One region of the Pseudocitrobacter sp. 73 genome, then DNA from elsewhere that is predicted to be linked to it. Evidence: predicted binding sites of a transcription regulator. Region 1 holds the regulator's gene; each other region holds the start of a gene.
What was found. The regulator Fur, encoded in region 1, represses iron uptake genes when iron is present. The targets are predictions, from matches to a motif close to ATAATAATGAGAACNACTATCAA.

Region 1 (2,272 bases):
GTAATCAATTAAAACGCGATAAAGTTCGCGGCCTGAAGCGTGTCGAACTGAAACTCAATAGCGATGCGGTAGATGCCCTGAACGAACTGGCAACCGCGCGCGATATGAGTCGCAGTGAGCTTATCGAAGAGATTCTGATGAGCCAGTTAGCCCTGCTTCGCGCGCAGGAAAAGCTCTGAAAATTTCATAAAACCCCGCTTTCATGTAGCAGAGTGTGCAGTCCGGTACGATTGCTGATTCCGCACCCTTCTCTGTTCTGCTATGATTGCCCTTATCTGTGGGCAATACGCCACCACCATATCATTAAGTTTCAAGAGGTTATTTAACTCATGGCAATCGTTGGCATTTTCTTTGGTAGCGACACCGGCAATACCGAAAATATCGCAAAAATGATTCAGAAACAGCTTGGTAAAGACGTTGCCGACGTGCATGACATTGCCAAGAGCAGCAAAGAAGACCTGGCTGCATTCGACATTCTGCTGCTGGGTATCCCTACCTGGTACTACGGTGAAGCGCAGTGCGACTGGGATGATTTCTTCCCGACGCTGGAAGAAGTTGATTTCAATGGCAAACTGGTTGCACTGTTCGGCTGCGGCGACCAGGAAGACTATGCGGAATACTTCTGTGATGCGCTGGGCACTATTCGCGACATCATTGAACCGCGCGGTGCAACCATCGTCGGCCATTGGCCAACAGCCGGTTACCACTTCGAAGCCTCTAAAGGCCTGGCTGATGACGATCACTTCGTGGGTCTGGCTATTGATGAAGATCGTCAGCCGGAACTGACCGCTGAACGTGTAGAAAAATGGGTTAAACAGGTCTCCGAAGAGCTGCATCTGGAAGAGATCAAAAACGCCTGATGTTTGTTGCGGTGTGATTGTTAAATCACACCGCATTAATAGGCAAAAGCAATCAAAATAATAGCTACAATTTTTTAACTTTTGAGCGCAAATCTGTACAATATCTTCTGAATTTAGCGAGTTTGCTGGTCAAGCCTCGTTTTCGAAATCTTTATTCGCCTGGGTCTTGCTGTTTTCATTTAGAAGGCGTCATTCTATAATGAGACGCATTACACTCGGTGCACTCTCTGTGATACTTCCGCGTTTGGAAGTCAATCGTTTAGCAACAGGACAGATTCCGCATGACTGACAACAATACCGCATTAAAGAAGGCTGGCCTGAAAGTCACACTTCCCCGGTTAAAGATCCTGGAAGTGCTTCAGGAACCAGACAATCACCATGTCAGCGCGGAAGACTTATATAAACGCCTGATCGACATGGGTGAAGAGATTGGTCTGGCGACCGTCTACCGTGTTCTGAACCAGTTTGATGATGCGGGCATCGTAACGCGCCATAATTTTGAAGGCGGTAAGTCCGTTTTCGAACTCACTCAACAACACCATCACGATCACCTGATCTGCCTCGACTGCGGCAAGGTTATCGAATTCAGCGATGATTCCATCGAAGCTCGCCAGCGTGAAATTGCCGCGAAACACGGTATCCGCTTAACCAACCACAGCCTGTACCTGTATGGTCACTGCGCTGAAGGCGATTGCCGCGAAGATGAACACGCACATGATGGTGTAGAGAAGTAATTTTCACACTGAAATGACAAAACCAGCTTACGGGCTGGTTTTTTATGGTGGTCTATGGCTTCATTTCCATCACCATCCGCAGAAAATTGTCCCGTCCTTCATGCTCTCGCGTAGGATCCCAGGCCATCGCAATTTCCCACCCCACTTTGACATTAGCCAGTTCGACCATTTTTACCCCGGCAGGCAGAACGTTACAGATACTCTCAGGCAAAAAGGCAATACCGTTGCCGCCACCGATCAGCGCCAGTAAAGAATGCATATCGTCGGAAACGGATACCGCATGCACATCGGGAAACTGCTCGGCGAGGATGATGCGAACCTGCTCAGCCAGACACGGCGCGGCGTGCGTACTGAGACGTAATAACGGATAGTGTTCAACAAGATGATGTAATCCTTCTTTTACAGACGCATTCGCGGGAACGGCAAGCACCAGACGCTCCTGTTTAATCACAAAATGTGACAGAGGCGGCAGAACGGGCAGCCGCAAGAAACCAATATGCAGCGCTCCTTCGAGCAGCATTCGGCACTGCACGCTTGAAGGAATGTTGTTGAGCGAGACGGTGACATCAGGAAAACGCGCCTGAAAAGTATTAATCCATTGCGGCGTAAGAGAATATGTCGATAGCCCAAACCCGAGGGCGAGTTTGGCTGTCGCCCCCCGTTTGATATCCCCGGCAA
Region 2 (2,272 bases), on a different contig from region 1:
CGATTTTGTGTTTTTGCCGATGTGGATCATTTTGGTGCCGGTATCGGCCTGCTGATGGCCGCTGGTCAGCGCCACCGAGAAGAACTCGCCAATCGAGTTATCACCGCGCAAAATGCAGCTCGGGTATTTCCAGGTAATGGCGGAACCCGTTTCCGACTGGGTCCAGGACATTTTGCTGTTTTCGCCTTCGCACAGGGCGCGCTTGGTGACAAAGTTCAGAATACCGCCGGTGTTGTTATCGCCGGGGAACCAGTTTTGTACCGTGGAGTATTTCACTTCCGCATCTTTGTGGATGATAACCTCCACCACCGCCGCGTGAAGCTGATAACTTTCACGCACCGGGGCGGAACACCCTTCGATATAGCTCACATAGCTGCCTTCATCGGCAATCAGGATCGTGCGTTCAAACTGACCGGTTTTTTCGGCGTTAATACGAAAATAGGTCGACAGCTCCATCGGGCAGCGCACACCTTTCGGGATGTAGATAAAGGTGCCATCTGATGCCACCGCCGCGTTCAGTGCGGCAAAAAAGTTATCGTTCGACGGTACCACCGTGCCCAGATACTGTTTCACCAGTTCAGGATGGTCGTGGATCGCTTCGCCAAACGAACAGAAAATAATGCCCTGCTCAGAAAGTTTTTCCCGGTAGGTGGTGGCCACAGAAACCGAGTCGAATATCGCATCGACGGCCACTTCTTTGCCTTCGCGCACCGGTACGCCAAGCTGGTTAAACGCTGCTTCAACTTCATCGGTGAGGAAGGTATTGGCGCCCGTCTGTTGAACCGCGCCCGGTTCAGAGGCACAGGTTTCATCGCAGTTACCGCAGGACGGCGCAGAGTAGTAGCTGTAATCCTGATAATTAAGCGAAGCATAGTTCGCCTTCAACCAGTGCGGCTCTTTCATCTGCTCCCAGGCGTGGAAGGCATTCAGGCGAAACTCGAGCATCCATTCCGGCTCATTGCGTTTCGCTGAAATGGCGCGGACCACCTCTTCGTTGACCCCTTTTGCCAGTTCATCGGTCTTTAACTGGGTGAAGAAGCCCTCTTTGTAATTCAGCGGGCCGCCGGACCAGGTTTTGACATCGTCAGTTGCTTCAGTATTGCGCGTCATAATCGTACCGCCTATACCCCAAAACTTTCGCCGCAGCCGCATTCGTTCTGCGCTTTCGGGTTATGAAATTTAAATATCTGATTTAGTCCTTCGCGCACGTAATCCACTTCGGTGCCGTCAATAAACGGCATCGCCGAAAGAGGCACCCACAGTTTTGCGCCGTCAGACTCAAATAACAGGTCATCGGCATGGGGCTCTATTACCGTATCCAGCACATAGCCAAACCCGGCACAACCGGTCTGCTTCACGCCGAGACGCACGCCCTGCATACCCGGTTGTTTGCTGACCAGATTGCGAATTTGTGTTGCTGCCGCAGGCGTTAACGTCAGGCCACGCCAGGCAAAATCATTCGGATCAAACGTTCCAGAATCTACTTCCATTGGTCTACCTCATCGGTTAAGCCATCAAAGGCATAACACTATGTTAGTGATAATGATTATCACTTCAACCCATCTACAACAGGGGTATTACCTTCGAACCTGTTTTACAGGGGCTTTTTATAAGCATAGACCCTCATTCTGCAGGCAACCGGGATAGATAATTTTTTACAACACATTGAAAAATAATAGATTAGGAAGAGGTCATTACTGGAAGTGGTTGATGAATAAAACATGCATCGCTAATACCTATTTATTTGATAGTTTTTCGGCCTCTCTGTGCCTTTCAGCTCACACCCTTGGTACGCAAACTTGCCGGATCGCTAAATCTGACCTAAATCATTGATGACCCCTTCAATAATATCGGGAGAAATCATGGGTTATTATGTGCTTAAGAAGTCAGAAAAAGACGTTGCGCAGCCGTGGTATTTTTTACTGAAGGCCGATAATCACGAAACCATCGCCACCAGTGAGATGTACTCGAGCAAGGACGCGGCGAAGAAAGGTATTGCCTCCGTTCAGAAGAACGGCGCGAGCGAAACGATTAAAGACGATACGGTGAAATAAGCAAAAGGCCCAGGGATTTGGGCCTTTGCATCTGTTTTACACCACGGCGGTGGTCAGGCGCGATGTGCAACACAAGCGCCCTTCCTCATCGAAAATTTCGATTTGCCACACCTGGCTGCGACGCCCGGTGTGGATCGCTTTACAGACGCCGCGAACCCGGCCGCTACGCACCGAACGGATGTGGTTGGCATTGATTTCCAGCCCGACAACTTTTTGAT
Region 3 (2,272 bases), on a different contig from region 1:
ATTGCTGACAGCACGCAGCGGATTGGCTCAATCACCACGCTTATCAATGATATTGCTTTCCAGACCAATATTCTGGCGCTTAATGCGGCGGTCGAAGCCGCGCGAGCGGGCGATCAGGGGAAAGGCTTTGCGGTGGTCGCGGGAGAGGTGCGCCAGCTGGCGAGCCGCAGCGCAACGGCGGCCAACGACATTCGTAAGCTGATTGAGGCCAGCGCCAGCAAGGTGCATTCCGGCGCCGATCAGGTTCACGCGGCGGGGCGGGTGATGAACGATATTCTGGCGCAGGTGCAGAATGTGACGCAGTTGATTGCACAAATCAGCCAGTCGACCTCAGAACAGGCCAACGGGCTGTCGGATATTACCCGCGCGGTGGCGGAACTGGATGCCATTACCCAGAAAAATGCCGGGCTGGTTGCCGAAAGCGCCCATGTGTCGGCGATGGTAAAACATCGCGCCAGCCGGCTTCAGGACGCTGTCACGGTACTGCATTAATCAAGCTGTGAAATTTCCAGCGCCGCGCGGTCGATCACGCCAACAATCTGTTTTAGCTGCGCGTCGCTGATTTCGCTCTGGTTCACTTTCAGGTTCAGTACGGCCTTGAAGTTTTCCAGCGCGCGTTTCATTTGCGGATCTTTACGCAGTTCGTGGCCGACCATGCGGAGTTTCAGTTTCGCCTGAACCTGCTCCAGCACCTCTTTGTTTTCCACCAGCACATTACTGCCTTCCCCGGTGATGGCGATTTTTTTACGTCCACCGTCTTCTTCCTGGATGGTGATCAGCCCCTGATCCTGCAACAGGTCGAGTGTCGGGTAGATTACGCCAGGGCTTGGGCTGTAGTTGCCCTGGGTCATGTTTTCGATCTCTTTGATCAACTCGTAACCGTGGCTGGCGTTGCGGGAGAGGATATCCAGTACCACCAGACGCAGCTCGCCATGGCCGAAGAAACGCTGACGACGCCCGCCGCCAAAGCCGCCTCCACCGCCGTGACGACCTTCACCACGACCACCGCGGCATTCGCGCTCACCATGGCATTCACGACCACCGCGACCTTCACGACCAAACTCTGAAAAGTGTCTCATCATTTTTTACCTTAATTTTGTTTCGATATATCTAATTTATATCTAAATGTCTGGATTTAGCAAGGGTGAGGCGGGGTGTTTTTATATATTCATGAAATATAACAAATTAATTTTATTTCCCCAATTTTTTGTGCGATATATAAAGTATATCTTAAAAAAACTTGCTTTCTGTCTAATTGCCAATCATTATCATTTGCATCAAGTTTAGATATATCTATTTTTTCACGATGGCGACGGATAACATCACTATGACAGAAAAAAAATACCCACAGCGTGTGCGTAATGAACTGCGTTTTCGCGAATTAACCGTGTTACGCGTTGAGCGCATCGGCGCCGCTTTTCAGCGCATTGTGCTGGGTGGTGAGGCGCTGGAAGGCTTCTCCTCACGCGGCTTTGACGATCACACCAAACTGTTTTTCCCTCAGGCCGGCGAACGTATCGCCCCGCCGACCATGACCGACGAAGGGATCGTTTGGCCGGATGGTGTGCGCCCGCAGTCGCGAGACTACACGCCTCTCTACAACGCCGAGCGTCATGAGCTGGCCTATGACTTCTTTATTCATGATGGCGGCGTGGCAAGTTCATGGGCGATGAATGCCCGCGGGGGGGATACGCTAACGATTGGTGGGCCGCGTGGTTCGCTGGTGGTGCCGGAGGATTACGCCTGGCAGCTTTATGTGTGTGATGAATCGGGTATGCCTGCGTTGCGCCGCCGCCTGGAAAGCCTGCGCCAGCTGCCGTCGCGCCCGCAGGTTAAGGCCATTGTGACGATCGCGGATGAGGCGTATCAGGACTATCTGGCGGAGTTCAGCGAGTTTGATATTGAGTGGGTGGTGGGTCATCACGAACAAGCCGTGGCCGATAAGCTGGCGACGCTGGCCGTTCCGGCAGAAGACTATTTTATCTGGGTGACCGGGGAAGGCGCGGTGGCGAAATCACTGGTGAGGCGTTTTGAAAATGACGCGATTGATCAACAACTGGTGCGGACTCAGGCGTACTGGCATAAGAAGTAAGTGCGTTGGTTTTGTCGGGTGGCGCTGCGCTTACCCGACCTACAAAAGCTGAAAACGCGGTGTGTCGGGTGACATCGCATTTGCCAAATTCCGACTATGCTTTGCCGAAAATAATCGTATTGCCCCACCCGGCGCGGCGACTCGCTTATAACCTTTCGTAATAACACATTCCTTTTTGTT

Region 2: sufA (Fe-S cluster assembly scaffold SufA) is a predicted target of Fur. The motif match lies at 1,531-1,553, and genes of this name have one in related genera.
Region 3: F0Q32_RS16365 (siderophore-interacting protein) is a predicted target of Fur. The motif match lies at 1,256-1,278, and genes of this name have one in related genera.

The regions. Positions count from the first base shown of each region.
Region 1 covers NZ_VTZO01000020.1:163,429-165,700, reverse strand. Annotated here, with positions in the region: gene ybfE (LexA regulated protein) at 1-179, shown strand, start outside; gene fldA (flavodoxin FldA) at 330-860, shown strand; gene fur (ferric iron uptake transcriptional regulator) at 1,142-1,594, shown strand; gene F0Q32_RS19560 (LysR family transcriptional regulator) at 1,647-2,272, opposite strand, start outside.
Region 2 covers NZ_VTZO01000008.1:221,241-223,512, forward strand. Annotated here, with positions in the region: gene sufB (Fe-S cluster assembly protein SufB) at 1-1,110, opposite strand, end outside; gene sufA (Fe-S cluster assembly scaffold SufA) at 1,122-1,490, opposite strand; gene F0Q32_RS08335 (YegP family protein) at 1,863-2,054, shown strand; gene menI (1,4-dihydroxy-2-naphthoyl-CoA hydrolase) at 2,091-2,272, opposite strand, start outside.
Region 3 covers NZ_VTZO01000015.1:82,061-84,332, reverse strand. Annotated here, with positions in the region: gene F0Q32_RS16375 (PAS domain-containing methyl-accepting chemotaxis protein) at 1-492, shown strand, start outside; gene F0Q32_RS16370 (PadR family transcriptional regulator) at 489-1,079, opposite strand; gene F0Q32_RS16365 (siderophore-interacting protein) at 1,328-2,092, shown strand.